Regions from separate parts of the Streptomyces sp. NPDC034103 genome, predicted to be linked through region 2. Evidence: riboswitches for the same ligand, from Rfam matches in the RefSeq annotation. Region 2 holds a riboswitch; the other holds the start of a gene.
The links. A riboswitch is a leader RNA that binds a small molecule or an ion and turns the genes downstream of it on or off. The one in region 2 is predicted to bind thiamine pyrophosphate.

Region 1 (14,606 bases), on a different contig from region 2:
GGGTCTGACGAAGAAGGAGCTCCTGGTCCTCTCGCGTGAGAAGGCCAAGCTGGAGAAGACCCTCGGTGGTATCCGCGAGATGTCCAAGGTGCCCAGCGCCGTCTGGATCGTGGACACCAAGAAGGAGCACATCGCGGTCGGCGAGGCCCGGAAGCTCAACATCCCGGTCGTCGCCATCCTCGACACCAACTGCGACCCCGACGAGGTCGACTACAAGATCCCGGGCAACGACGACGCGATCCGCTCCGTCACCCTGCTCACCCGCGTGATCGCCGACGCCGTCGCCGAGGGCCTCATGTCCCGTTCCGGCGTCGCCACCGGCGACAAGGGTGAGAAGGCCGCGAACGAGCCGCTCGCCGAGTGGGAGCGCGACCTGCTCGAGGGCGAGAAGAAGGCCGACGAGGCCCCGGCCGCCGCCGAGGCCCCTGCTGCCGAGGCTTCCGCCGCTGACGCTGAGGCTGAGGCGCCCGCCGCCGAGGCTCCGGCCGCCGACGAGGCCCCCGCGGTCGAGGCCGACGCCACCGAGGCTCCGGCCGCCGAGGCCGAGCAGGCCTGACCCCTCACCCCTTCGGGTGTTCTGACGGCGGGGGCCCCACAGCCCCCGCCGTTGGCCCGTAGATCCTCAGACTTCGAGAGAGACTTCAAGAATCATGGCGAACTACACCGCCGCCGACGTCAAGAAGCTCCGTGAGCTCACCGGCGCCGGCATGATGGACTGCAAGAAGGCGCTGGACGAGGCCGAGGGCAACGTCGACAAGGCCGTCGAGGCGCTCCGGATCAAGGGCCAGAAGGGCGTCGCCAAGCGCGAGGGCCGCTCCGCCGAGAACGGCGCCGTGGTCTCCCTGATCGCCGACGACAACACCTCCGGTGTCCTGGTCGAGCTGAAGTGCGAGACGGACTTCGTCGCCAAGGGCGAGAAGTTCCAGGCCGTCGCCACCGCGATCGCCGAGCACGTCGCCAAGACCTCCCCGGCCGACATCGAGGCCCTGCTCGCCTCCGAGATCGAGGCCGGCAAGACCGTCCAGGCGTTCGTGGACGAGGCCAACGCCAACCTCGGCGAGAAGATCGTCCTGGACCGCTTCGCGCAGTTCGCCGACGGTTTCGTCTTCTCCTACATGCACCGCACCATGCCCGACCTGCCCCCGCAGATCGGTGTCCTGGTCGAGCTGGACAAGGCCGACGCCGAGCTGGCCAAGGGTGTCGCCCAGCACATCGCCGCCTTCGCGCCGAAGTGGCTCTCCAAGGAGGACGTGCCGGCCGAGGTCGTCGAGTCCGAGCGCCGCGTCGCCGAGGAGACCACCCGCGCCGAGGGCAAGCCCGAGGCGGCCCTGCCGAAGATCGTCGAGGGTCGCGTCAACGGCTTCTTCAAGGACGCCACGCTGCTCGGTCAGCCGTACGCGCTGGACAACAAGAAGTCCGTCCAGAAGGTTCTGGACGAGGCCGGTGTCACCCTGAAGCGCTTCACGCGTATCAAGGTCGGCATCTGAGTCCGTACCGCGTACGACGCCGGACCCCGATAGGGTCGTAGGCAGTCGTCCGGTACGCCGCCACGCACGCGCGCGGCGGACGACAGCAGATCTGACGAGGAGGCCATTGCCGCGTATGGGATGCGAGCCAGTTCCCACCGGCAATGGCCTTCTTCGTATGTGCGACCCCTTGAAAGAGGCGAGAACTCCATGACCACCAAGGCCCAGAAGAGCGACGACGGCAAACTACGCGGCCGGTTTCTGCTGAAGCTGTCCGGAGAGGCCTTCTCCGGTGGTGGGGGCCTCGGCGTTGACCCCGACGTGGTGCACAAGATCGCCCGCGAGATCGCGGCCGTCGTGCGCGACGGAGCGGAGATCGCGGTCGTCATCGGCGGCGGCAACTTCTTCCGCGGCGCCGAACTCCAGCAGCGCGGCATGGACCGCGCCCGCTCCGACTACATGGGCATGCTCGGCACCGTGATGAACTGCCTCGCCCTCCAGGACTTCCTGGAGAAGGAGGGCATCGACTCGCGCGTGCAGACCGCCATCACCATGGGCCAGGTCGCCGAGCCGTACATCCCGCTGCGCGCCGTGCGTCACCTGGAGAAGGGCCGTGTGGTCATCTTCGGCGCAGGTATGGGCATGCCGTACTTCTCCACCGACACCACCGCCGCCCAGCGCGCCCTGGAGATCGACGCCGAGGCGCTGCTGATGGGCAAGAACGGCGTGGACGGGGTCTACGACTCCGACCCGAAGACCAACCCCGAGGCCGTCAAGTTCGACTCCCTCAGCTACGGCGAGGTCATCACCCGCGACCTCAAGGTCGCCGACATGACCGCCATCACGCTGTGCCGCGACAACAAGCTCCCCATCCTGGTGTTCGAGCTTCTGGCGGAGGGCAATATCGCGCGCGCCGTCAAGGGTGAGAAGATCGGCACGCTTGTGGGTGAGCAGGGCAGCCGGGACTGACCCGGGACACACCCGGTCCCTGACCGGGGGATGGACAATGTCCTGCCGGTCCGGAACCGTGCAGGAAGAAGACGCGACGCAGCCGGCCGCCGCCCCACGCACATGGAACAGCAGCCGGGCCTACTCAAGACACGCAGGAGCAAGTGGTGATCGAAGAGACCCTCCTCGAGGCCGAGGAGAAGATGGAGAAGGCCGTCGTGGTCGCCAAGGAGGACTTCGCCGCGATCCGCACCGGCCGTGCGCACCCGGCGATGTTCAACAAGATCGTGGCCGACTACTACGGCGCGCCGACGCCGATCAACCAGCTGGCTTCGTTCTCCGTGCCGGAGCCGCGCATGGCGGTCGTGACCCCGTTCGACAAGACGGCCCTGCGCAACATCGAGCAGGCCATCCGCGACTCGGACCTGGGCGTCAACCCGAGCAACGACGGCAACATCATCCGTGTGGTGTTCCCGGAGCTCACCGAGGAGCGCCGCCGCGACTACATCAAGGTCGCCAGGAGCAAGGCGGAGGACTCGCGCGTGTCCATCCGCTCGGTCCGCCGCAAGGCCAAGGACGCGATCGACAAGCTCGTCAAGGACGGCGAGATCGGTGAGGACGAGGGCCGCCGTGCGGAGAAGGAGCTCGACGACGCGACGCACAAATACGTCGCTCAGGTGGACGAGCTCCTGAAGCACAAGGAAGCGGAGCTTCTCGAGGTCTGATGAACGACTCTTCCTGGGGGGCGCCGCCACAAGCCGGGTACTGGGGGCCGTCCGACCAGGGGCCTGTCCAGGGGGCTGCCCCGGCGGGTCCCACGTACGATGCGCCTGAGGCGCAGCACACTCGCCCCATGCCCATCGTGCCCGACGGACCCCGGTACGGGGACGACCAGGATGACGACCGGGGGGCCGCTCGGCTGAGCGGCCCCTTGTTCCGAGACGAGACCAGGTCGGCGCAGCCCCGCGCGGCGGCGCCGCAGAATCCGGAGCCCATGCACGACGCCCCGCAGCCGGCTCCCGCGCCGCAGAAGAAGAACGCGGGGCGGGACCTGGGTGCGGCCATAGGGGTCGGTGTCGGGCTCGGCGCGGTGATCGTCGCGTCGCTGTTCGTCGTCAAGGCCGCCTTCATCGGCGTGATAGCGGTCGCCGTCGTCGTCGGCCTGTGGGAGCTGACCTCCCGGCTCGAGGAGCGCAAGGGCATCAAGGCGCCCCTCGTTCCGCTGGCCGTCGGTGGTGCGGCGATGGTCGTCGCCGGGTACGTCCGCGGTGCCGAGGGCGCCTGGGTGGCGATGGCGCTGACCGCGCTGGCCGTCCTGGTCTGGCGGATGACGGAGCCGCCCGAGGGCTATCTGAAGGACGTCACCGCGGGGGTCTTCGCGGCGTTCTACGTGCCGTTCCTGGCGACCTTCGTCGCGATGATGCTCACCGCGGACGACGGTGCGTTCCGGGTCATGACGTTCCTGGTCCTGACCGTCGTCAGCGACACCGGGGCGTACGCCGTCGGCTGGCGCTTCGGCAAGCACAAGCTCGCTCCGCGCATCAGCCCCGGCAAGACCCGTGAGGGGCTGCTCGGCGCGGTGTCGTTCGCGATGGTCGCGGGTGCGCTGAGCATGCACTTCCTGATCGACGACGGCATCTGGTGGCAGGGTCTGCTGCTGGGTCTCGCGGTGGCGGCCAGCGCGACGCTGGGCGACCTCGGCGAGTCGATGATCAAGCGGGACCTGGGCATCAAGGACATGGGCACGCTGCTGCCGGGGCACGGCGGCATCATGGACCGGCTGGACTCGCTCCTGCCGACGGCCCCGGTCGTATGGCTGCTGCTGGTGCTGTTCGTCGGCTCCGGCTGATCCTTGTCGGGCCGGCCCGATGACTGCGAGGAGCCTCCGCTTCGGCGGGGGCTCCTGCCGTTTCCGCAAGGAGGCGGCAGGCCGGAGGTGGCGGTCGGAGGCAGGGGCGGGAAGGATCGCGCTGGACGACGGCATCGGCGCGGTGAGCAGGGGGGCGCATGGGGGTTCCGGAAAGCCTGGGCGGGCTTCGGGAGTGGCTGGAGAGGAACGGCGTCCCGCACACCTCATGGGGCACCGGCGGCACCAAGTCCGTCCGGCAGCTGTACGCCGAGATCGAGGCCGGCGAGACGACGCTGGAGGACGATCCGCCACTGCGCCGGGTCGACGTCGTCACCCTGCGCGTCCGGCAGGGCGGCCGGGAGCTCGTGGAGACCTCGCAGCTGATGAGCGACGGCACCGTGCGTCGACGGGACCGGCCTCCCGCCGAGAAGATCGTGCGCGGCGAGGACGCGGCCGCCGCCGCGCTGCGGTGCGTGGCCGAGGAGCTCGGCGTCCAGGGGCCGGGAGTCGTGCTGGGCCGCGTCCTCCGGCCGCGGGACCCTGACCGGCAGCCGTCCCCGTCGTACCCCGGCCTGCCGTCCGCCTACGTCTTCCACGAGGCCGAGGTCCACGTGCCCGGCCTTCCCGCCTCGGGCTTCTGGACCAGGGAGCGCGGCGACGGCTCGGTCTTCGCCCACCTGTGGGAGTGGCGGTAGCCTCGCGGACGCCGATCGGTGCACTCCGGTTGATCTGCGACACTGGTATGACCATGCCCAAGCCCGGAGAACTCATTTTCGTCGCCCCGCGCGGAGCCAAGAAGCCGCCGCGGCACCTTGCCGATCTCACTCCTGCCGAGCGCAAGGATGTCGTGGCCGAGATCGGTGAGAAGCCGTTCCGTGCCAAGCAGCTCTCGCAGCACTACTTCGCGCGGTACGCGCACGACCCGGCCGAGTGGACGGACATCCCCGCCGGTGCGCGCGGCAAGCTCCAGGAGGCGCTGCTTCCCGAGCTGATGACCGTCGTACGGCATCTGTCGACCGACCAGGGGACCACGCGCAAGACGCTGTGGCGGCTGTTCGACGGGACGCTCGTGGAGTCCGTGCTGATGCGGTACCCGGACCGGGTCACCATGTGCATCAGCTCGCAGGCGGGCTGTGGCATGAACTGTCCCTTCTGCGCCACCGGGCAGGCCGGGCTCGACCGCAATCTGTCCACCGCCGAGATCGTCCACCAGATCGTCGACGGGATGCGGGCGCTCCGGGACGGAGAGGTGCCGGGCGGGCCCGCGCGGCTCTCCAACATCGTCTTCATGGGCATGGGCGAGCCGCTCGCCAACTACAAGCGGGTCGCGCAGTCGATCCGCGCGCTCACCGATCCCGCGCCGGACGGGCTCGGGCTCTCGCAGCGCGGCATCACCGTGTCGACCGTGGGGCTCGTGCCCGCCATCCACCGGTTCGCCGACGAGGGCTTCAAGTGCCGGCTCGCGATCTCGCTGCACGCCCCCGACGACGAGCTGCGCGACACCCTGGTCCCCGTGAACACGCGGTGGAAGGTGCGCGAGGTGCTGGAGGCGGGCTTCGAGTACGTCGCGAAGTCGGGCCGTCGGCTGTCCATCGAGTACGCGCTCATCCGGGACATCAACGACCAGGCCTGGCGCGGTGACCGGCTCGGACGGCTGCTCAAGGGCAAGCCCGTGCATGTGAACCTGATCCCGCTGAACCCGACCCCGGGCTCCAAGTGGACCGCGTCGCGGCCCGAGGACGAGAAGGCGTTCGTCGAGGCGATCGCCGCGCACGGTGTGCCCGTCACCGTCCGGGACACCCGTGGGCAGGAGATCGACGGGGCCTGCGGCCAGCTCGCGGCCGGCGAGCGGTAACCTGATCCCGGTACGTACATCTTCATATTCCGACAGGGGAGCGCCACAGCGCTGAGAGTGCGGCACCGGCCGCAGACCCTCCGAACCTGGCCCAGGTCATTCTGGGTAGGGAGATCGGTCACCACTCGAGCTGTTGCGCCCTGCCCGGAGCCCTTCGGAGGCTGCCGGGCAGGGCCGCGTCTCTTCCTGGTCACCCCAGGAGGAATCCAGTGAGCATCACCAAGAAGGCCACGGTCCTCGCCGTCGGCTTCGGTCTCGTCGCGCTGTCCGCGTGCGGGTCGTCCGACAGCGGCGAGTCCGCCGGCGGCGAGTCCGCCGGCGGCTCCAAGACCGTCACGCTCGTCAGCCACAACTCGTGGGCCGTCTCCAAGGGCGTCCTCGCCGCGTTCGAGAAGGAGTCCGGCTACCAGGTCAAGGTCCTGGAGGACGGCGACGCCGGGCAGGCCGTCAACAAGGCCATCCTGACCAAGGACAACCCGCAGGGCGATGTCTTCTTCGGCGTCGACAACACCCTGCTGTCGCGGGCGCTCGACAACGGACTGTTCCAGCCGTACGAGGCCAAGGGACTCGACGCCGTCGACGAGCGGTACCAGCTCGACGGCGACAAGCACCGGGTCACCCCCGTCGACCACGGCGACATCTGCGTCAACTACGACAAGGCCTATTTCAGCGAGCACGAGGTGGCGCCGCCCGCCTCGTTCGACGACCTGGTCAAGCCCGCGTACAAGAACCTCCTCGTCACGGAGAACGCCTCCACCTCCTCGCCCGGCCTGGGATTCCTCCTGGGCACCGCCGCCAAGTACGGCGACAACGGGTGGGAGGGCTACTGGACCAAGCTCAAGGCCAACGGCGTGAAGGTCGTCGACGGCTGGGAGCAGGCCTACAACGAGGAGTTCTCCGGGTCCGCGGGCGGGAAGAAGGCCAAGGCCGACCGCCCGCTCGTCGTCTCCTACGCCTCCTCGCCGCCCGCCGAGGTGATCTACGCCGACCCGAAGCCCGCCACCGCGCCCACCGGGGTCGCCGAGGGCACCTGCTTCCGACAGATCGAGTTCGCCGGGCTGCTGAGCAACGCGCAGAACAGCGCGGGCGGCAAGGCGCTCATCGACTTCCTGATCGGCAAGAGGTTCCAGGAGGACATGCCGCTCAACATGTTCGTCTACCCGGTGACCGAGGGCGCGGCCGTGCCCGCCGAGTTCACGAAGTACGGGCCCGCCGCCAAGGACCCTCAGACCATGGCCCCGGCGAAGATCGCCGACCACCGTGACCAGTGGGTCAAGTCGTGGACCTCGCTCGTACTGAAGTAGCCCCCCGCAAGGGCCGGAAGAGGAGCGCGGCGGTACGGCTCGGCCTGATGGCCGTCCCCGTCGCGTTCTTCGGGCTCTTCTTCGCCTGGCCCGTCGCCGCGATCGTGGCGCGCGGGCTCAAGGCCGACGGGGTCTGGCAGTTCGGCCGGATCATCGAGGTGCTGGGCCAGTCCGACATCCGGCACGTGCTGTGGTTCACCACCTGGCAGGCCCTCGCCTCCACCGTCCTCACCCTGCTGCTCGCGCTGCCCGGCGCCTATGTCTTCGCCCGCCTCGACTTCCCCGGCAAGCAGATCCTGCGGGCCGTGGTCACCGTCCCCTTCGTGCTCCCGACGGTCGTCGTCGGTACGGCGTTCCTGGCGCTGGTCGGGCGCGGGGGACTGCTCGACGAGCTGTGGGGCGTACGGCTGGACACCACCGTGTGGGCGATCCTGCTGGCGCACGTCTTCTTCAACTACGCGGTCGTCGTGCGCACGGTGGGCGGGCTGTGGTCCCAGCTGGACCCGCGGCAGGAGGAGGCCGCGCGGATGCTGGGTGCCTCGCGCCCGCGGGCGTGGCGGCAGGTCACGCTGCCCGCGCTCGGGCCCGCGGTGGCCGCCGCCACCCTGATGGTCTTCCTGTTCACCTTCACCTCCTTCGGTGTGGTGCAGATCCTCGGCGGGCCGACCTTCTCCACCCTGGAGGTGGAGATCTACCGGCAGACCTCGGAGATCTTCGACCTGCCCACGGCCGCGGTCCTCACGATCGTCCAGTTCCTGGCCGTCGGCTCGATCCTCGCCCTGCACGCCTGGACCGTACGGCGACGGGAGACGGCCCTGCGCCTGGTGGACGCGTCCGGGACGGCCCGGCGGCCGCGCGGGGCGGGGCAGTGGGCGCTGCTGGGCGGGGTGCTGCTCACCGTCCTGCTCCTGCTCCTGCTGCCGCTCGCCGTGCTGGTGGAGCGCTCGCTCGACGCCCCCGACCTCGGCTACTACCGCGCCCTCACCCACAGCGACGGCGGGGTCTTCCTCGTCCCGCCCATCGAGGCGGTCGGGAACTCGCTGGAGTACGCCGTCGCCGCCACCCTCATCGCCGTGGTGATCGGCGGCCTCGCCGCGGCCGCGCTGACCCGGCGGGACGCGGGACGGTTCGTGCGGGGCTTCGACGCGCTGCTGATGCTGCCGCTGGGTGTGTCCGCGGTGACCGTCGGGTTCGGGTTCCTGATCGCGCTCGACGAGCCGCCGCTGGATCTGCGGGCCTCCTGGATCCTGGTGCCGCTCGCGCAGGCGCTGGTCGGGGTCCCCTTCGTGGTGCGGACCATGCTGCCCGTGCTGCGGGCCGTCGACCACCGGCTGCGGGAGGCCGCGGCCGTGCTCGGGGCGTCGCCCTGGCGGGTGTGGCGGGAGGTCGATCTGCCTTTGGTGCGGCGGGCGTTGCTGATCGCGGCCGGGTTCGCGTTCGCGGTGTCGCTGGGGGAGTTCGGGGCGACCGTGTTCATCGCGCGGCCCGACAACCCGACGCTGCCGGTCGCGGTGGCACGGCTGCTGGGGCGGGCCGGCGAGCTCAACTACGGGCAGGCGATGGCCCTTTCGACGATTCTGATGGTGGTGTGCGCGGTGGCGTTGCTGGTCCTTGAGCGGCTGCGGACCGATCGGACGGGTGAGTTCTGATGCTGCTGAGCCTTCAGGGCGCGACGGTCCGCTTCGGCGGCCGGGCCGTGCTGGACGGGGTCGACCTGGCGGTCGCCGAGCACGAGATCGTGTGTGTGCTCGGGCCCAGCGGGAGCGGGAAGTCCACGCTGCTGAGGGCCGTGGCCGGGCTGCAACACCTGGACGCGGGGCGGGTGTCGCTGGACGGGCGCGACCAGACGGCCGTGGCCGCGCACAAGCGCGGGGTCGGGCTGATGTTCCAGGACCACCAGCTGTTCCCGCAGCGGGACGTGGCCGGCAACGTGGCGTTCGGGCTGCGCATGCACGGCGTGGCCCGCGAGCAACGGGGCGACCGGGTGCGGGAGTTGCTCGACCTCGTCGGCCTTCCCGGCGCCGAGCGGCGGGCCGTAGCCTCGCTCTCCGGCGGTGAGCAGCAACGCGTCGCGCTGGCCCGGGCCCTCGCGCCGCGGCCCCGGCTGCTGATGCTGGACGAGCCGCTCGGGCAGCTGGACCGCTCACTGCGGGAGCGGCTGGTCGTCGAACTCAGGGAGCTGTTCGGGCGGTTGGGCACGACCGTGCTCGCGGTCACCCATGACCAGGGCGAGGCGTTCGCGCTCGCGGACCGGGTCGTGGTGATGCGGGACGGGCGGATCGCCCAGTCCGGTACACCGCTGGAGGTGTGGCAGCAGCCGGTGGACGAGTTCGTGGCCCGTTTCCTCGGCTTCGAGAACGTGGTGGAGGGCCTGGTCGGCGGCGAGGCCGCGGACACGCCCTGGGGGAAGCTGCCCGTGCCCGAGGGGGCCGCGCAGGGCGTCCGGAACCTGCTGGTGCGGCCGGCCGGGGTACGGCTCGTGGGCGCCGACGAGGGGTTGCCGTGCACGGTCACGGCACGGACGTTCCGGGGCACGCATGTCGCCGTGCGGCTGCGGCCGGAGGGGGACGCGCCGCGGCTGGAGGCGGCGTGCGCGCTGCGGGAGGCGCCGGAGGTCGGGGACCCGGTCGGGGTGGAGTTCGACGCGGCCGAGATCGTCGTACTGGACTGAGCCGCGCGGCGCCGCCGAGGGGCCGTACGACCGTGGCCCTCCGGAGGCCGTCGAAGGGCCCTACGACCGTGGCCCGTCCCCTGACGGAGGACGGGCCACAGCCGTACGGCGGGCGGGACGTCAGCGGCCGCTGCTCGCCCCACGGCGACGCAGGCCGAAGAAGACCGCGCCACCGCCGACGGCGACCAGGGCGACCGCGACACCGGCGATGACACCGGTGTTGGAGTTCGCGCCGGTCTCGGCGAGGTTGGACTCACCGGCGGCCGGGGTCGGGGCGTTGCTCGGCGTGGCCGCCGGGGCGGTGCTGTCGCTCTCCGAGGCCGACGGGGTCGGGCTCGGGCTCTCCTCCTCGGCCGGCGGGGTGGCGGAGTCCGACGGCGACGGGGTGGCCGTCGGGGTCGGGGACTCCTCCTCCGTCTTGCAGGCCGTGGAGGGGGTCGTCAGGTTCGGCTTGATGTCCTCACCCTTGATGTAGGGCAGGGCCTCGACGTGGACGCGGTACTCCGCGTTGGGCGCCCAGTCCTCCTCGAAGGTGATGGTCGTGCCCTCCTTGGAGCCCTTCACCTTCTGCTCGCCGACCTTGCGGACGTCGGCGTTCTTCTCCACGAGGTACACGGAGACGGTGGCCTCGACGCCGGCCTTGTCGACGTCGGTGACGGTGATGACGCCCTGGGTGCCTTCGCACTTGGCTTCGGCGGAGAACTCGTTGATGTTGCAGGCCAGAGCGTTGCCGGCGACACCCAGCGCGAGCGCGGCCGAGGCGGAGGCGACTCCGAGGACGCGAGCGGAACGGGCGATGGTGCGGCGGGATATGGACAGAACTGCCACGTTTGTCCTTACGGGATGCGCAAATGCGGGGGGTTGAGGGAGAAGTGATGGGACATCACGATCCCCACGAGACTCACAGGTTTATAAGCGCGCCATAAGAAGTGTCAACGTGTAGAGACTCTTTGGGCACTTGCTTTGCCGTCTTATTAACCACCAAGACGTTTCAACGCCTCGGGAGCCTCCTCGATTCGGTCAACGAGGGCGATTCGCGACTCCATGGACCGCTCGCGGGCCAGCGACCGCAACAGCGGCCACGTGGGCAGCCTCTCGGTCCAGTGCGCCCGGTCGACGAGCACCATCGGCGTCGGCTCGCCGCGTGACTCGTAGTAGTTGGGCGTGGCGTTGTCGAAGATCTCCTGCACGGTCCCGGCGGCCCCCGGCAGGAAGACCACCCCGGCGTCGCAGCGGGCCAACAGGCCGTCCTCGCGGGTGGCGTTGGCGAAGTACTTGGCGATGTGCGAGGCGAACGGGTTCGGCGGCTCGTGGCCGTAGAACCAGGTCGGGATGCCGATGGACATACCGCCCCGCGGCCGGCGGGCGCGCACCTCGAGGGCGGCGGCCGCCCAGTCGGTGATCGAGGGCGTGAACTTCGGTGCCTTGGCGAGGAGTTCGAGGGCCTCGGTGAGCATCTCGTCACCGAAGGGAGCGGCATACGCGCCCAGGTTCGCCGCCTCCATCGCGCCCGGGCCGCCGCCGGTGGCGACCGTGAAGCCGGCGCGGGTCAGCTCCCGGCCGAGCCGCGCGGCACCGGCGTAGGCGTCCGTGCCGCGGCCCATCGCGTGGCCGCCCATCACGCCCACCACCCGGGTGCCCCGAAGGAGTTCGTCGAGAGCGTCGGAGACGGCGTCGTCGTGGATGGCACGCAGCATCGAGGCGAGGATGTCGCCGTCGGCCTTGGTCCGCTGGAACCAGGCGTACGCCCGGGCGTCCAGCGTCTCCTCGTAGCCCTTGGAGAGCCCGTCGAAGAGCTCGTCCGGCGAGTAGAGCAGGCCCCGGTAGGGGTTGAAGGGAAGGTCCGGGACGGGCGGGAAGACCAGCGCGCCGTCCGCGTGGACCTTGGCGGCCGCGTCCTCGCGCATCGGGCAGCCGAGGAAGACGGCGCCCGAGGTGTCGGTGGCGAGCAACTCCCGGGTGCGGTCGGTCAGATCGACGGCCTGGACACGGAAGCCGGCGAGCGAGCCGCGGGCCGAGACCGTGGCGTCGAACTCCTCGAGGCTCTCGATCTCACGGTCGCCGTGGTGGGCCGCATGGGCGGGCATCGTCTGCACCCGCCCATGCTAGTGCCGCGACAGGCACAGCGGCCGCGGCGGAACGGCCGGACCGGCTTCAGCCCTGGATCGCGGCCGGGTCCATCCACACGACCTCCCAGGTGTGGCCGTCGAGGTCGTCGAAGGAACGGCCGTACATGAAGCCGGGGTCCTGGACCCTGTCCGAGGCGGCGCCGCCGGCGGCGACGGCCCTCTCGACCAGCTCGTCGACCTTCTCGCGGCTCTCGGCGCTCAGACAGATCAGCATCTCGCTGGTCTTCCTGGCGTCCGCGATCTCCTTGTCGGTGAAGGTGGAGTAGAACGGCTTCGTCATCAGCATCGCGATGATGGTGTCGCTGATCACGACGGAGGCCGCGTTCTCGTCGCTGAACTGGGCGTTGATCGAGTAGCCGAGCGCGGTGAAGAACGTCTTCGAGGCGTCGAGGTCGTCGACCGGCAGGTTGAGGAAGATCATCTGCTGGTAGGGGGTGGCGGTCATGTCTGGGCTCTCCCATCGGGGTTGGCGTGTTCGGTGGGTAGACGGGCGCCCCGGGCGGAACTCATCGGCGGAAGGTCATCTTTTTTCGAACGCGTTCTTCAGCGGGTCAGGGGCATCGCCGCCAGCTCGGCGACGACGAGGGTGAGCGGGGCGAACAGGGCCAGTACCGCGCCCGCGCGGAGGGCCGCGGCGCTGCGGAGCGTGGTGGCGGGGGCGCCGAGGCGCAGCAGGGCCGCGGTGGTGTCGGCGCGGGCGTGCTTCGCCTCCACCGCGGCGGTGAGCAGGGTCGCGATCGTGCAGCCGGTCACCAGCAGGGTGCCGAGGGTGGTGAGGGGGCCGAAGGCCTCGGTGCCGGGGGTGTGGAGTTCCGCCATGGCATAGGTCGCGGAGGCCACCGCGCACACCACGCCGAGGGGACGGCCGATGCGGGTGGCCTCCTCCATCAGGACGCGGCCGGCGAGGAGGCGGAGGGCTCCGGGGCGGGCGGCCTGCAGGAGACGGCCGCAGAGGTGGGTGAGACCGGGGCCGGCGAGGGCGAGGCCGGTGGCGGTGAGGAGCCAGCCGAGCAGCACGGGGGTGGGGGCGGTGCCGAGGCCGCCGGGCATGGTGAAGGCACGGGGGTGCGAGGCCTGCGTCGCGTAGGCCTCCGTGGCCAGGCCCGCGGCGAGGACCGCGATGCCCCAGGGAAGGCCCTTGGGCGCTTCTCGGGGGGCCGGGGGGAGGACATGCGGAGCGAGGTCGTGGGGGGCCGGGTCGGGGGTCGTCGGGCCCTCCTCGGCGGGGGGAGCGGGGGGAGCGGGGGGAGGAGCCACCGGGGGAGCCGCGGGGGAAGCCGCGGGGGGAGTCTCGCTTCCCCCCGCCGACGCAGCGGCGCTCGCCTCCCGGCCTCCGCGTCGCAGCTGTGACCCGAACCTGCCGTACGCCCCGAACGTCTCCCGCGCCGCCGTCCGCTCGTACGCCCCGAACCTCCCGTACGACCGTGCCGCCCGCCGGGTCGCGGCCGTGCGGGTGTCCTTCGGGCGGTGCAGCAGGGCCACCGTGACCGACGCGATCACCGGGATCAGGGCCAGCAGGGTCAGGGCCGCCGGCAGGGGCAGGGGCACTCCTGCGGCCAGGAACTCCGCGGCGGCTCCGTCGAAGGGCATCCCGGTGAGGTCGCCCCGCAGGTGGAGGAAGAACAGCAGCGCCAGCATCGAGCCGAGCGTGCAGGACAGGGCCGTCGTGGCCGCCGAGACGGCCATCAGGCGGGCGGGGCCCAGGCCGATGGCCGCGAGGCCGGGGCGCGGGCGGGTGCCGGGGTCGGTGCGGGCCACGGCCGCCGCGAAGTGGACCGTGGCGGCCAGCGGCGTCAGGCACCAGGCCAGCCGGAGCAGCGAGCCGGTCGGGTCGTCCTGGTGGGTCATCGCGTAGCCGAGGGTGCACAGCAGGAGGAAGCCCGTGCCCGCCGAGGCCAGTGCCACCAGCAGGCGGCGCAGCTGTACGGCCGGCTTGGCCCCGCGGGTCAGACGGAGAGCGAGCACGCGGCCCGGCCTTCCGACTCGGTGACCGGGGGGAGGTGGACGGTGTGCACGCGGCGACCGTCCAGGAGGGAGACCGTGCGGTCGGCGAGGGCCGCGGTCTCCGCCTCGTGCGTGGCCAGCACCACCGTGATGCCGTGCGAGCGGGCCGCGGTCGTCAGGGTGCGCAGGACGTGCCCCCGGTCCGCGCGGTGCAGCGGGGCCGTCGGCTCGTCCGCGAACAGCACGGTCGGCGCCGGGGCCAGTGCCCGCGCGACGCAGACCCGTTGGCGCTCCGACTGCCGCAGTTCGTGCGGGCGTCTGCGGCTCTTGTCGCCCACGTCCAGGCGCTCCAGCCACTCCAGCGCGGCCGTCTTGGCGCGACGGCGACTGGTGCCGCGGAGCATGAGGGGGAGGGCGGCGTTCTCCCAGACGTTCAGCTC
Region 2 (14,606 bases):
GTCCGGCACGGGCCTGGGCGAGCAGGTCGAGGGCGGCGGGCGGGGCCGTGGTCCGGCGGAGCACGGGGTGTACGTCGCTCGCCGGGCCGGTCAGTGAGGGGGCAGGGCCGGTGGCACGGCGCCGGCGGGCGGCTGCTGCGTGATAGCTGGCCATGACGAACCTCCTGTCGTCTGTGTGACGGCACGTCCCGATACGGGATGCCGTATGGGCCCATCGTGAGGTATGGCACTGACAATCCGTTCCGACCTGCGCTTTTGCCTCGATCGAAGGTTCGGGCTAGTTTTTGCACTGACCAGTCAGTTCAAAAACAGGGGCAGTTGGGGAAGAGGGGGGTGGGGCCGTGCACGGAGTCGCCGTCACAGCCGAGGGCTTCGGGCTCAGGGGGCCGCGCGGCTGGGCCTTTCGCGGGGTCGAACTCGACGCGGAGCCCGGTGCGCTGATCGCCGTCCAGGGGGCGTCGGGGTCGGGCCGTACGTGTCTGCTGCTGGCGCTCACCGGGCGCATGAAGGCCTCCGAGGGAACTGCGGCCGTGGGCGGGGCACGGCTGCCCAAGCAGTTGGGGGCGGTGCGGCGGATGAGCGCCGTGGCCAATGTCGCCGGTGTCACCGACCTCGACCCCGCCCTGACCGTCGGGGAGCACCTGCGGGAACGGGCGCTGCTCCAGCGCCGGTTCGGCGGCTCCCTGCGGGGGCTGCTGCGGCCGCGCGCCGAGCGCGCCGCGGAGGCGAGGCTGCGGATCGACACCGCCCTGACCGCCGCCGGACTCGACCCGGAGTCCCTGCCCAAGGGCCCGCGGACCGCCGTACGCGATCTGGAGCGGCTGGAGGCGCTGCGGCTGTCCGTGGCGCTGGCCCTGGTCGGGCGGCCCCGGTTGCTCGGCGTGGACGACGCCGATCTGAAGCTGTCCGAGGCGGAGCGGGCGGAGGTCTGGGCGCTGCTGAAGTCCCTCACCGAGGCGGGGACCACGGTCCTGGCGGTGTGCGGCCAGGCCCCGGACGACGCGCTGACGGTCTCCACGGACCAGGAGTCCGCCCAGGCGCAGTCCACCGGGCACAGGTCGACCGAGTCGAAGGAGGACGCCGATGCGCTCGCCACGCCTGGCCGCGCTTGAGCTGCGCCGTTTCGGGCGGGGGAAGCTGCCGCGGGCCGCGCTGGTCGCGCTGCTGGTCCTGCCCCTGCTGTACGGCGCGCTGTACCTGTGGTCGTTCTGGGACCCGTACGGGCGCCTGGACCGCATCCCCGTCGCGCTCGTCAACGACGACAAGGGGGCGAGTGCCGACGGCAGGAAGCTCGCCGCGGGCGACGACATCACCCGTGGGCTGCGTGACAGCGACGTCTTCGAGTGGCACGAGGTCAGCTCCGCCGAGGCACGCGCGGGCGTGGAGGACGGCAGGTACTACCTGTCGCTGACCGTGCCGACCGACTTCAGCGAGCGGATCGCGTCCAGCGCGGGTGACTCCCCGGAGACGGGCGCCCTCCAGGTGCGCACCAACGACGCGAACAACTACATCGTCGGGCAGATCTCCCGCACCGTCTTCAGCGAGGTGCGCCGGGCCGCGTCCACGAAGGCGTCGCGGTCCTTCCTGGACCGGATCTTCATCTCCTTCTCCGACATCCACGGCGCGACGGTCAAGGCCGCCAAGGGCGCCGACAAGCTGGAGGGCGGGCTCGGGAAGGCCGAGAAGGGCTCCAAGGACCTCGCCGACGGGCTGAAGGACGCCAAGAGCGGAAGCGGCAAGCTGGCCAAGGGGCTGAAGAAGCTCGACAAGGGCGCCGGCGACCTCCAGGACGGCTCGCGGCAGGTCGCGGACGGCACCCAGACGCTCGCCGACAAGGTCAACGGGGTCGCGTCGAAGGTGGGCCCGTTCCTGGAGGACAACGAGCGGACGATCGGCGACACCGCCCAGCTCGTCGCCGACTCGAGCAAGGCGATCCGCAAGCATCTGGACACCCTGGCGGAGACCGCCCCCGCTGCCGCCGAGGGTGCCCGGGGCGCCTCCGACACCCTGGACAAGGTCTACCGGGCCCGCTGCGAGAAGCCCCTCCTGCCCGACGCGGCCTGCGCCGACCTGGAGAAGGCCAAGGACGCGGCCGCCGACGTGTCGACGATCGCCGACGACATCGACACCCTGGTGGACGACCAGGACGGCGATCTGAAGAAGCTCGACAAGAACCTGGCGGCCCTGCAGAAGCAGGCACAGGCTCTGGCCGACCGCGCTCCGCACCTCTCGGAGGACCTCGACGACGCCGTGTCCAAGATCAACAAGCTGAACAAGGGCGCGGGGAAGGTCGCCGCGGGCGCCGAGAAGCTGCACACGGGGCTCGGTACCGCCCGGACCGGAGCCGGCGACCTGGACGAAGGACTCGGCAAGCTCAAGACCGGCGCCTTCGATCTGAACGGCGGCCTGTACAAGCTCGTCGACGGCTCCGGGAAGCTCTCCGACGGGCTGCACGACGGCGCCGACCAGATCCCCGACTACGACAAGAGCGACCGCGACGAGCGCACCGGTGTCATGGCCGACCCGGTCCAGCTGGTCTCCCGGGACCTGCACAAGGCGCCCAACTACGGCACCGGCTTCGCCCCGTACTTCATCCCGCTGTCCCTGTGGGTGGGCGCGATGGTGGCGTACATGCTGATCGCGCCGATGAACCGGCGCGCGCTCGCCGCGGGCGCCCCCGCGTGGCGGATCGCGCTGGCGGGCTGGTTGCCGGTGGTGGCGATCGGGGTGCTCCAGACCGTGGCCCTGATGTCGGTGCTGCACTGGGCGATCGGCCTGCAGATGGCACGGGCGGCCGGGACGGTGGGCTTCCTGTTCCTGGTGACGGCGTGCTTCGCGGCGATCGTGCAGTGGCTGAACGCCCGCTTCGGAGCCGCGGGACGGATCCTCGTCCTGGCCTTCCTGATGCTCCAGTTGACGTCCGCGGGCGGCACCTACCCCGTGCAGACCAGCCCCGGCTTCTTCAACGCCCTCCACCCGTTCCTGCCGATGAGCTACGTCGTCGACGCGCTCCGCCGGCTCATCACGGGCGGCGGTCTCGGTCCGGTGTGGCACGCGTGCGTGGTGCTCACGGCGTTCACCGCGGGCGCGCTCGCGCTCACCGCGCTGTCGGCCCGTCGCCGTCAGGTGTGGACGCTCGACCGGCTGCACCCGGAGCTGAGCCTGTGACCTCGGCGACCGCCGGGCCCCCGGCAGCTGTGAGAATCGGGTCCATGGAAAGCAGCAGCGGCAGCACGCGCCGCGAGGCCACCCGGCAGAAGCTCTACGAGGCGGCCGTGACGCTCATCGCGGAGCAGGGCTTCTCCGCCACCACCGTCGACGAGATCGCCGAGCGCGCCGGGGTGGCGAAGGGCACGGTCTACTACAACTTCGCGAGCAAGTCCGTCCTCTTCGAGGAGCTGCTGCGGCACGGTGTGGGCCTGCTCACCGCCTCCCTGCGGGAGGCCGCGGAGCGGACGGCGGCGGAGGGCGGCAGCAAGACGGACGCCCTGGACGCGATGATCCGGGCCGGCCTGGTCTTCATCGACCGCTATCCGGCCTTCACCCAGCTGTACGTGGCCGAGCTGTGGCGTACCAACCGGGCCTGGCAGTCCACGCTCATGGTGGTCCGGCAGCAGGCGGTCGCGGTCGTCGAGGACGTGCTGCGCGAGGGCGTCGAGGGCGGCGAGTTCCACGAGGCGATCGACATCCCGCTGACCGCGCCCGCGCTGGTCGGCATGGTGCTGGTGGCGGCGCTGGACTGGAAGGCGTTCCAGGCGGAGCGTTCCCTGGACGACGTGCACGCGGCGCTGTCGCGGCTGCTGCAGGGACGGGTGAGCGGGCGGGGCTGAGCGCGCCCCGCGCGGGGACGGACGAAGGCGCCGGTCCGATGTGGCCGCGTCCCCCGCGGGCCACCTCGAACCGGCGCCTTCTCGTGCTCCCCCGTGTCCCCCGTCGGACCCCCGTTTCGGTCGTTCCCCCGGGCCCCCGTGCCTCGCTCCCGCCGACCTCCGCCGGCGGAAGGAGCGGATCCGGGCCGGCTCCGTTCCGGCGCCCCGTGTCGCCGGTACCGGAGCCGTTCCCTTCTCCGTGCCTCCACTCTCTCGTTCCCGCAGGTCGGGCCCCATCCGCGCGCGTACTCATCTCGCCGACTAGGTACGGATACTCAGTACTGGGTGCGCGGGCCCAGGACCCCGCGTCGGCGAGTGGCTACGATCGCGTCCGTGTCGGTACTCCCTCTCGTCTTCACCAGCGGCTGGGCCAGCGGAATCAACGCCTACGCCGTCGTGCTGCTGCTCGGCGTCTTCGGCGCGACCGGGCTGAGCGACGACGTCCCCGAGACGCTCCAGCGCCCCGAGGTGCTCGTCGTGGCCGGCGTGCTCTTCCTGTGCGAGGCGGTCGCGGACAAGATCCCGTACGTCGACTCGGCGTGGGACTCGGTGCACACCCTGATCCGTCCGGCCGCCGGTGCCTGGGTCGGCGCGGTGCTCGCCGGGCAGAGCGGCTCGCTCAACGACGCGGTCGCGGGCCTGGTCGGCGGTTCGACGGCGCTGGCCAGCCACGCCGTCAAGGCCGGGACGCGGATGGCGGTGAACACCTCGCCGGAGCCGATGAGCAACGTGATCGTGAGCCTGGCCGAGGACCTCGGCGTCGGCGCTCTCGTCACCTTCGCCATGTTCCATCCGGAGGCGGCGGCGATCATCGCGGCGGTGCTGCTGATCGGCGGGCTGGTGATACTCGTCTTCCTGATCTCCCGGATCCGCCGGTTCCTGCGGCGCCGGGCGCAACGCCGGGAGGAGAAGCGGCTCGCGGGCCGCACCGGGCCCCCGCCGCACTGGTGACCCCCGACAGCCCGCCGGCACCGCCCGCGGCCGGGGCTGTCAGTGGCGGCCGATAAAGTCGCGGGCATGGCACGGATTGCGGTGATCGGCGCCGGGATGGGCGCGATGGCGGCCGCTGCCCGGCTGGCCGTCGCGGGCCACCGGGTGGCGGTGTACGAGCGTACGGAGACCTACGGCGGTGCGGTGCGCCGCCTCGAGCGCGACGGGTTCGCCTTCGACACCGGTCCCGGACTGCTGCCGCTGCCCGCGGTCTACCGCGACCTGTTCGTCAAGACCGGCAAGGAGCCGCTGGAGTCGGTCGTCGAGCTGGTCCAGGTCGACCCGTCCGCACGCCACCTCTTCGCGGACGGCACCGAGGCCTCGCTGCCCAACGCCTCGCGCGCGGGCGTCGTCGCGGCGCTGGACGAGGCGCTCGGCTCGGGCGCGGGCGCCCGCTGGGGCGACTTCCTGGTCCGGGCCCGCGAGGCCTGGGACCGCACCCGCAGACCGCTGCTGGAGGAGCCGCTCTGGCCGAACTGGTCGGTGCTGGCCGACCGCGAGCCCTATCCGTCGGTCCCCCACAAGAAGCTGCTGCGCACCCGCCGGGCCGGCACGCTCGCCGAGGTGGGCGCCTGGGAGCTGCGCGACGCCAGGCTCACCGCGCTCCTGGAGAGCCACGCCCTCGCGTACGGGCTGGACCCGCGGGTCGCCCCGGCGAGCGCGGCGGTGCTGCCGTACATGGAGCACGCCTTCGGTACCTGGTATGTGCGCGGCGGCATCAGGGAGTTGGCGCGCGCGGTGTACGAGAGGTGTGTGGCGCGCCGGGTGGAGTTCCACTTCGGTGCCGAGGTCACCGGGGTGCTGGAGAAGGACGGCCGGGCGGCGGGTGTCGAGCTGGCCGACGGGACGCCGGTGGAGGCGGAGTTCGTGGTCGCCGGCGTCGCCCCCGAGGTGCTGGACCGCTGTGTGCGGGGCGCCGGCGCGCGCGGGAGCGGTGACGTCCCCGCGGTGCCCGGGTCGCCGAGCCGTATGACGGTGCTGCTGGCGCTGCGGGGCGGGCGCCCGGCGGGGGCGGCGCACCGGACGGTCGTCCACGCGGAGGACCGGGAGCGCGAGCTGGATCTGCTGTTCGGGCCGACGCGGGGGCTGGACGCGCGCCCCACGCTCACCGTGCTGCGCCCCGACGACCCCGCTCTCGTCCCCGACGCGGACCATGAGGCGATCACCCTCACCGCGACCGTGCCCGCCTTCCCGGGCCGGAAGTGGCCGGAGTCCGAGGTCTTCGGTGATCACGCACAGAAGCTGATCACCGCCGCGGAACGGGCCGTCCCGGACCTCCGCGAGCGCCTCCTCTGGCACGAGGTCCGCGTACCGGCCGACATCGCGGAGGCGACCGGCGCGGCGGGCGGCGCGGTTCCGGCCCCGGCGCTGGCGGCGGCCGAGGGGCGTCTGCTGCACCCGGCGAACACCACGGCGCTCGACGGGCTGTTCGCCGTCGGCGGCTGGTCGCACCCCGGCGGGGGGCTGCCCCACGCGGGCATGTCGGGCGCGCTGGTCGCCGGACTGATCGTGGAGGGCCCGGACTTCCGGGGTTCGCAGTGACCGCCGGCCGACGGCGGACCTCTGCGTGACCGTCGGTCAGAAGCGGTGCCCCGGAGCCGCCGGCCGGTAGCGGTCCGCTGCGTGACCGTCGGTCAGAAGCGGTACTGCTCGTCGTAGCCGTTCCCCTGCCGGCTGTTGTCCTGGTGGGGGTACTGCTGCTGTTCCGGCGGGAGTTCGCCGCCGTACGTCTCGTCGGTGCGCTGCTGCGGGACCCAGACGCCGCCGGCCGGGGTCTCCCCGCCGTAGGTGGGGTTGCCGTACTGGTCCTGGCCGTAGGCCTGTTGGCCGTAGCTCTGCTGGCCGCCGTAGGAGGTGTCGTAGCCGCCGTAGGTCTGGGTGCCGATGTACGGGTCGGAGTAGGCGGCGTACTGCTGCTGGCCGGCCATGTCGTAGCCGTAGTTCTGCTGGTCGTAACCGGTGTAGCCGTCGTAGCCGTAGGGCTGGTCGGCGCCCTGGGCGGCCGTCGCGTACTGGTCCTGGTCCTGGCCCTGGGGCTGGCTCTGGCCGGCGTAGGAGCCGTCGCGGTACACGCCGTAGGAGCCGGTGTCGTCGGGCAGGGGCTGGGGCTCGTAGACCGCGGTGGTCTCGGCGGCCGGGGCGGCGACGGGACGGGCGGGCGTGAAGACGTCGTCGCGGTCGTAGTCGTCGTGGCCGTAACCGGACGTGTCCGAGGCGTAGGTGGCGGCGTCGCCGTAACCGGTGTCGGTCGCCTGGAGGTCGGAGACCTCCAGGGTGGGCTCCGCGCGGCCTCGCTCGCGGCGGCCGGCGCGCTTGCCGCCGACCAGGCCGCCCAGGGCCTCCGGCGGGTTGACCGCCCAGCCCTGCTCGAAGCCGCGGCGGAAGGAGAGGGTGACGTAGGTCTGGCCGACCGCGAAGGCGGCCGCGCCCAGGCCGATGACGATCACCGAGGGGATCAGGACGCCGAGCACCACGCCCACGAAGCCCGCGAAGGCGAGCAGTCGCCAGCGCAGACGCGCCTTGTACTGCAGCAGCACCTCGCCGAGCAGCCACAGCGCGACGCCTCCGAACGCGATGTAGAGGACCGTCCAGCCCATGTACGCCCCTCTCCCAGTAGCCGCTACGCAGTGTGTCGTATGTCCGTGCGGCCGGTCTAGGCCTGCGGTGGGTGGTGCAGGCCCAGGTTCTCGTAGATCTCCAGCGTCGCCGTGGAGTTGTTCAGCGTGATGAAGTGCAGTCCCGGCACTCCCTCGGCCAGCAGCCGCGCGCAGAACTCCGTGGCGAATTCGATGCCAATGGAGCGTACAGCGGCCGGATCGTCTTGTGCTGTGAGGATCCGCTCTTTCAGGACGGAGGGGATGGCCGCGTTGCTGAGCTGCGGCAGCCGCTCCAGCATCCGCACGCTGGTCACCGGCATGACCTCGGGGATGACGGGGGTCGCGCAACCGGCCGCCACGACCCGGTCGCGCAGCCGCAGATAGGACTCCGGCTGGAAGAACATCTGCGTGATGGCGTAGTCGGCGCCGGCCCGGCACTTGTCGACGAAGTGCGTGACGTCGGCGTCCCAGTCCGCGGAGCGCGGGTGCATCTCCGGGAAGGCCGCGACGCCGACACAGAAGTCACCCGACTCCTTGATGAGCCGGACGAGGTCGGCCGCGTAGGTCAGGCCCTGCGGATGCGCCACCCACTCGCCCATGGGGTCGCCGGGCGGGTCGCCGCGCACGGCCAGCATGTTGCGGATCCCGGCGTCGGCGTACTGGCCGATGATGTTGCGCAGTTCCGCGATGGAGTGGTTGACCGCGGTGAGGTGGGCGACCGGCGTCAGCGTGGTGTCGGCGACGATCTGCTGGGTCTCCTTGACCGTGCCGGCGCGCGTGGAACCGCCGGCGCCGTACGTCACCGAGACGAAGTCCGGGGCGACCGCCTCGACCCTCCTGAGCGCGCTCCACAGGTTCCGCTCGCCCTTGGGGGTCTTCGGCGCCGAGAACTCGAAGGAGTACGTCGTCTTGCCCGTGGCGAGCATGTCGCGCACGGTGCGTGCGCGGTCCGTCCTGGTGGATGCGGTTCCGAGGGCCATACCGGCAGGTTAGCCAGGGGGTGACGGTCACCCAACCGGATCGGGGAAATTTGCCCTTTTTGTCGACTTGTTGTCCACCCCTCGGACACCCGGGCCGTCCACCCCCGGGCTCACGCCGGACCGCCCGCCCGCCTCACACCCCCTCACACCGCCTCCCGAAGCCGCTTGGCGAACTCCGCCGCCGCCGCGCCCGGGTCGTCCGCGTCCGTGATGGCCCGCACGACCACGACCCGCCGGGCCCCGGCCGCCAGTACCTCGTCCAGGTTGCCCAGGTCGATGCCACCGATGGCGAACCAGGGACGGTCGGTGCCGAGGGCGGCGGTGTACCGGACCAGGTCCAGCCCGGGGGCGTGCCGGCCGGGCTTGGTGGGCGTGGGCCAGCACGGGCCGGTGCAGAAGTAGTCGACGCCCTCCTGGACGGCGGCCGCGGCGGCCTCGGTCTCGGAGTGCGTGGAGCGGCCCACCAGGATGTCGTCGCCGAGGATCGCGCGGGCCGCGGGGACCGGGAGGTCACCCTGGCCCAGGTGCAGGATCGCGGGGGGCCAGGGGTGGGCGGCCCGGGCGGCGTGCGCCACGTCGGCGCGGTCGTTCACCGACAGGGTCCTGCCGTGCTCCCGGCACTTGTCGGCGAACAGCGCGAGCAGGCCCAGTTCCTCGTCCGCCTCCAGCGTCTTGTCGCGCAGCTGGACGAAGTCGACGCCGTTGGCCAGGACGGCGTCCAGGAACTCGGGAAGGTCGCCCTGCTTCTTGCGGGCGTCCGTGCACAGATAGAGCCGGGCGTCGGCGAGCTGGGCGCGGGCGGCGGTGTCGGACGTGACGGGCATGGGTGTCCCCCGGTGTGGATGGCGTACGGGCCGCGGACCGCTGCGGTCGGCCTCGGCGGACCGGGCGTAGTGAACCACAGGCGCACAGCCGCGGCGGTGCGCGCCGGTTCTCGTGCGGTCGGCCCGCCCCGACGGGACCGGCCGCCACTCCATCGCCGCCGCGCCACGGCCGCAGTCTCCCGCGACCGTGGCCCGCGGGGCCCCGCCCGTACGTCAGACGGTGTTCGGTTCTCTCCGCGCCCGGATCAGACGGCGAGCGCCTGGGCCCGGCGCTTCACCTCCGTGCCGCGGTTCTCGCTGAGTGCCTGCGCGGGGGTGCCGGGCAGGCTGTCGTCGGGGGTGAAGAGCCACTCCAGCATCTCTTCGTCGCTGAAGCCGTCGTCCCGCAGGAGCGTCAGGGTCCCGGTGAGGCCCTTGACGACCTTCTGCTCGGCCCCGTCGATGAAGGCGGCGGGGACGTGCAGCGCGCGGTTCTCACCCCGGCGTACGGCGATGAGCTGGCCCTCCCTGACCAGCTGCCGCACACGCGTCACCTCGACATCGAGGATTTCCGCGATGTCGGGGAGGGTGAGCCAGGCGGGCACGAGAGCATCGATCTTTGCGTCAATCTCGGTCACGACATCAAGCCTGCCATCCCGCACTGACAGGAGGAAGCCGGACCCCTCCGACCAGGGCGTTCCGACTCCCCCGCGGTCCGCCTCCCCGCGCCCCCTCCGGCCGCCTCGCCTCCGCGCCCTACGCCGTCGCCGCCTTCAACGGCCGCGCCGGGTCGAGCAGCAGCTCCGGGTCCAGTTCCGTGCCCGCCTCGATCAGCTTCCGCCCCTGGGCCAGGTCCCGGGGCCGGCCGACCGCGAGGAGGGCGACCAGGCGGTTCTCGCGCAGCCAGCACACCGACCAGGCCGGCCCGGCCGGGTCGCCGCGCCACAGGGTCGCGTCGGCGCAGGCGTGGTGCCCGGCGTACTGGACGAAGCGGCCGAACTGCTCGGACCAGAAGTACGGCACCGGGTCGTAGACCGCGGGCGTCTCGCCGATGATGTTGGCCGCGACCGTGCGCGGCCCCTGGAGGGCGTTGTCCCAGTGGTGGACCAGCAGGCGCTCGCCGTACCTGCCCGAGGGGAAGGACGCGCAGTCGCCGACCGCGTACACGTCCGGCACGGAGGTGCGCAGCCCGTCGTCGGCCACCACCTCGCCGTGCGCGCCGAGCTCGACGCCCGAGCCGGCCAGCCAGGCCGTGGCGGGGCGGGCGCCGATGCCGACCACCACGGCGCCCGCGGGCAGCCGGGTGCCGTCGTCGAGGACGACCGTGCCGGGCTCGACACGCGCCACGCGCGCGTGGGTGCGCAGCTCGGCGCCCGCGTCGGCGTACCAGGCGCCCATCGGCGCCGCCACCTCCGCGGGCAGCGCCCCCGCGAGCGGCCGTTCGGCGGCCTCCACGACGGTGACCGAGCAGCCCGCCTCACGCGCGGCGGTCGCGAACTCGGCGCCGATCCAGCCCGCGCCGACCACCACGATGTCGTGCTGCCGGGCGAGCACCGGCCGCAGCCGGTCGGCGTCGTCGAGGGTGCGCAGCAGATGGACGCCGGGGACGCCCTCCGCGCCGGGCAGCGGGATCGGTTCGGCACCGGTGGCGAGGACCAGGACGTCGTACGGCACGGGCCCGGACTCGGTGTCCAGGGTGTGCTCGGCGGGGCGGACGCCCAGGACCTCACGGCCGAGTTCGAGTCCGATGCCGAGCGCCTCGAAGTCGACGTCGAAGGCGGAGCCCTCGGCCTTGCCGAGCAGTACCGCCTTGGACAGCGGCGGCCGGTCGTACGGCTGGTGCGGTTCCGCGCCGATCAGGGTCACGGTGCCGGTGAAGCCCTGTTCGCGCAGCGCCACCGCGGTCTGCACGCCGGCCATGCCCGCGCCGACCACCACGACCCGCCGTTGCGCCTGTGCCTGCGTCTGCGTGTCCTCGCTCACCTGATCACCATAGACAACTGACAATTTGTCAGTCAGGAGTCGTGCGCAGTGACCTGCTCCACACCTGCCGCGATCTGCTCCACGACGCTCGTCCCGCTGCCGGGCCGTGACTCCCACTCCCAGGTCTCCTCCAGGCGCACGCGCCCGTCCGGGAGTTCGACCACCGTGGACGCGCAGTGCCCGGACGCGGTCGTCCCGTCCTGCCTCAGCTGGACGTACCGGAAGTCGAGCCGGTCCCCCTCCCGGGTGCCCACCAGATGCCCCCGCACGACGTCCCCGCCCGCGTACTCGGCCCAGATCTCGCCGTCCTTCTCGTGGTACGTGAAGCGGGTGCGCGTGCCCACCTGACCTGGGTCCTGGTCGGCGACGGGGGCGAGGACGAGGCCGTCCAGCGAGCGGGGCATGACCGTGGGCTCCCTTACAAAGGCGATGCTCGGCGGGCTAGGGTGGCCAACGTAGAGCACTCGCGGGAGCCCGGACGCACCGGGCTGAGAGGGAGGCTGGGCGGCCTCCGACCGTACGAACCTGATCCGGGTCATGCCGGCGAAGGGAGGGGCTGGACGCCCATGTCCTCACGTACGTCAGACGTCCTCGTCGTCGGGGGCGGCATCATCGGCCTGGTCACGGCCTGGCGGGCCGCGCAGCGCGGTCTCGCCACGGCCGTCGTGGACCCCGAACCCGGCGGCGGGGCCGCCCAGGTGGCCGCCGGGATGCTGGCCGCCGTCACGGAACTGCACTACGGCGAGCAGACCCTGCTGGGCCTGAACCTCGCCTCGGCCCGCCGCTATCCGGGGTTCGCGGCCGAGCTGACCGAGCTGACCGGCCAGGACCTCGGCTACCGCCGCTGCGGCACGCTCGCCGTCGCCCTGGACGCCGACGACCGCGCCCACCTGCGCGAACTGCACGCCCTCCAGCGGGAGTCGGGCCTGGAGTCGGAGTGGCTGTCCGGGCGCGAGTGCCGGCGTCTGGAGCCGATGCTCGCGCCGGGGGTGCGCGGCGGTCTGCGGGTCGACGGCGACCACCAGATCGACCCGCGGCGGCTGGTCAAGGCGCTGCTGGCCGCCTGTGAGCGCGCGGGCGTGGTCTTCCACCGCGCCTGGGCCGAGCGCCTGGAGGTCGTACGGGACCGGGCCGCCGGCCTCACGACGACGGACGGCACACGGCTGGACGCGGGACAGGTCGTACTGGCGGCCGGCAGCCTCAGCGGGCGGCTGGCCGGGGTCCCGGACGCCGTACTGCCGCCGGTGCGGCCGGTGAAGGGACAGGTGCTGCGGCTGACCGTGCCGCCGAGGTACGCGCCCTTCCTGAACCGGACCGTGCGGGCCGTGGTCCGCGGCAGCCAGGTCTACCTGGTGCCGCGCGAGAACGGCGAGCTGGTGGTCGGAGCGACCAGCGAGGAGCTGGGCTGGGACACGACGGTGACCGCGGGCGGGGTGTACGAGCTGCTGCGCGACGCCCATGAGCTGGTCCCCGGCATCACCGAGCTGCCGCTGACGGAGACCCGCGCGGGGCTGCGTCCCGGCTCGCCGGACAACGCGCCGCTGCTCGGGCCGACCGAGCTGCCCGGGCTGCTCCTGGCGACCGGCCACTACCGCAACGGCGTGCTGCTCACACCCGTCACCGGTGACGCGCTGGCCGACGTCCTGACCACGGGCGAACTCCCCGACGAGGTGCGCCCGTTCACCCCCAGGCGATTCAGGGAACTCGTGGAGCAGCCCGCATGAACATCTCCCTCAACGGCGAGCCGCGCGAGTTCGCTCCCGGCACGGCTCTCGACACCGTCGTACGGGCCCTCACCCCGGCGCCCTCCGGCGTGGCGGCCGCCCTCAACGAAACCGTCGTCCCGCGCGGACAGTGGTCCTCGACGCCCCTCGCCGAGGGAGACCGCGTCGAGGTCCTCACCGCCGTCCAGGGAGGCTGACCCATGGCCGACGATCCCTTCCTCCTGGGCGGTACGACGTACTCGTCCCGTCTGATCATGGGCACCGGTGGGGCGCCGAGCCTGGACGTGCTGGAGCGGGCGCTGGTCGCCTCCGGGACCGAGCTGACCACGGTCGCGATGCGCCGCGTGGACCCGAACGTGCACGGCTCGGTGCTGTCGGTGCTGAACCGGCTCGGCATCGGGGTGCTGCCCAACACCGCGGGCTGCTTCACCGCGGGCGAGGCCGTGCTGACGGCCCGTCTCGCGCGCGAGGCGCTCGGCACCGACCTGGTCAAGCTGGAGGTCATCGCCGACGAGCGCACCCTGCTGCCGGACCCGATCGAGCTGCTGGACGCGGCGGAGACGCTGGTCGACGACGGTTTCACGGTGCTGCCGTACACCAACGACGACCCGGTGCTGGCCCGGAAGCTTCAGGACGTGGGCTGTGCGGCGATCATGCCGCTCGGCTCCCCGATCGGCTCCGGGCTCGGCATCCGCAACCCGCACAACTTCCAGCTGATCGTCGAGCACGCGCGCGTGCCGGTGATCCTGGACGCGGGCGCCGGGACGGCGTCGGACGTCGCGCTCGCGATGGAGCTGGGGTGCGCGGGTGTGATGCTCGCCTCGGCGGTGACGCGGGCGCGGGAGCCGGAGCTGATGGCCCACGCGATGCGGCACGGGGTGGAGGCGGGTCGGCTGGCGCACCGCGCGGGGCGCATCCCGCGGCGGCACTTCGCCGAAGCCTCGTCGCCCGCCGAGGGGTTGGCGCGCCTCGATCCGGAACGCCCCGCGTTCTGAACGTACGTTCGAGAAGGGCCGGAAGTCGTTGCGGCGTCCGTCACAGGACGGCTTCAGTCCCGCCCCGATCTCGCCCGAACCGGCGGCCCTGTCAGTCGCGGCTCGTACACTCACCTGCGTGGATACGACCCTTCAGGACCCTTTGGTCGGGCAGGTGCTCGACGGGCGTTATCGCGTGGACGCGCGGATCGCGGTCGGCGGGATGGCCACGGTCTACCGGGCCGTGGACACCCGCCTCGACCGCGTGCTCGCGCTGAAGGTGATGCACCCGGGCCTCGCGGCCGACGGCACCTTCGTGGACCGGTTCATCCGCGAGGCCAAGTCCGTCGCCCGGCTCGCCCACCCCAACGTGGTGCAGGTCTTCGACCAGGGCACCGACGGGTCGTACGTCTACCTGGCCATGGAGTACGTGGCCGGCTGCACCCTGCGTGACGTGCTGCGCGATCGCGGGGCGCTGCAGCCGCGGGCCGCGCTCGACATCCTGGAGCCGGTGCTGGCCGCGCTCGGCGCCGCGCACCGCGCGGGCTTCGTGCACCGGGACATGAAGCCGGAGAACGTCCTGATAGGGGACGACGGCCGGGTCAAGGTCGCCGACTTCGGGCTGGTGCGGTCCGTCGACACCGTCACCAGCACCAGCGGTGCCGTGCTCGGCACCGTCTCCTATC

Region 1: it holds a riboswitch for thiamine pyrophosphate, as region 2 does, so the genes downstream of both, ACZ56U_RS31225 (thiamine ABC transporter substrate-binding protein) here and thiO (glycine oxidase ThiO) in region 2, are expected to answer to the same signal.

Annotation. Positions count from the first base shown of each region.
Region 1 covers NZ_JBVISS010000015.1:114,780-129,385, reverse strand. Annotated here, with positions in the region: gene rpsB (30S ribosomal protein S2) at 1-556, shown strand, start outside; gene tsf (translation elongation factor Ts) at 651-1,487, shown strand; gene pyrH (UMP kinase) at 1,677-2,435, shown strand; gene frr (ribosome recycling factor) at 2,582-3,139, shown strand; gene ACZ56U_RS31240 (phosphatidate cytidylyltransferase) at 3,139-4,263, shown strand; gene ACZ56U_RS31235 (hypothetical protein) at 4,422-4,958, shown strand; gene rlmN (dual-specificity RNA methyltransferase RlmN) at 5,012-6,118, shown strand; TPP riboswitch at 6,143-6,248, shown strand; gene ACZ56U_RS31225 (thiamine ABC transporter substrate-binding protein) at 6,328-7,422, shown strand; gene ACZ56U_RS31220 (ABC transporter permease) at 7,470-9,071, shown strand; gene ACZ56U_RS31215 (ABC transporter ATP-binding protein) at 9,071-10,093, shown strand; gene ACZ56U_RS31210 (LAETG motif-containing sortase-dependent surface protein) at 10,214-10,921, opposite strand; gene ACZ56U_RS31205 (LOG family protein) at 11,068-12,189, opposite strand; gene ACZ56U_RS31200 (VOC family protein) at 12,248-12,667, opposite strand; gene ACZ56U_RS31195 (hypothetical protein) at 12,766-14,187, opposite strand; gene ACZ56U_RS31190 (ABC transporter ATP-binding protein) at 14,169-14,606, opposite strand, start outside.
Region 2 covers NZ_JBVISS010000019.1:52,226-66,831, reverse strand. Annotated here, with positions in the region: gene ACZ56U_RS34800 (SAV_6107 family HEPN domain-containing protein) at 1-154, opposite strand, end outside; gene ACZ56U_RS34795 (ATP-binding cassette domain-containing protein) at 342-1,112, shown strand; gene ACZ56U_RS34790 (YhgE/Pip family protein) at 1,084-3,168, shown strand; gene ACZ56U_RS34785 (TetR/AcrR family transcriptional regulator) at 3,213-3,830, shown strand; gene ACZ56U_RS34780 (DUF4126 domain-containing protein) at 4,203-4,820, shown strand; gene ACZ56U_RS34775 (phytoene desaturase family protein) at 4,887-6,401, shown strand; gene ACZ56U_RS34770 (SCO2102 family sporulation regulator) at 6,494-7,456, opposite strand; gene metF (methylenetetrahydrofolate reductase [NAD(P)H]) at 7,513-8,436, opposite strand; gene thiE (thiamine phosphate synthase) at 8,580-9,260, opposite strand; gene ACZ56U_RS34755 (Rv2175c family DNA-binding protein) at 9,506-9,877, opposite strand; gene ACZ56U_RS34750 (NAD(P)/FAD-dependent oxidoreductase) at 9,996-11,159, opposite strand; gene ACZ56U_RS34745 (avidin-fold protein) at 11,255-11,626, opposite strand; TPP riboswitch at 11,679-11,791, shown strand; gene thiO (glycine oxidase ThiO) at 11,789-12,946, shown strand; gene thiS (sulfur carrier protein ThiS) at 12,943-13,143, shown strand; gene ACZ56U_RS34730 (thiazole synthase) at 13,147-13,941, shown strand; gene pknB (Stk1 family PASTA domain-containing Ser/Thr kinase) at 14,060-14,606, shown strand, end outside.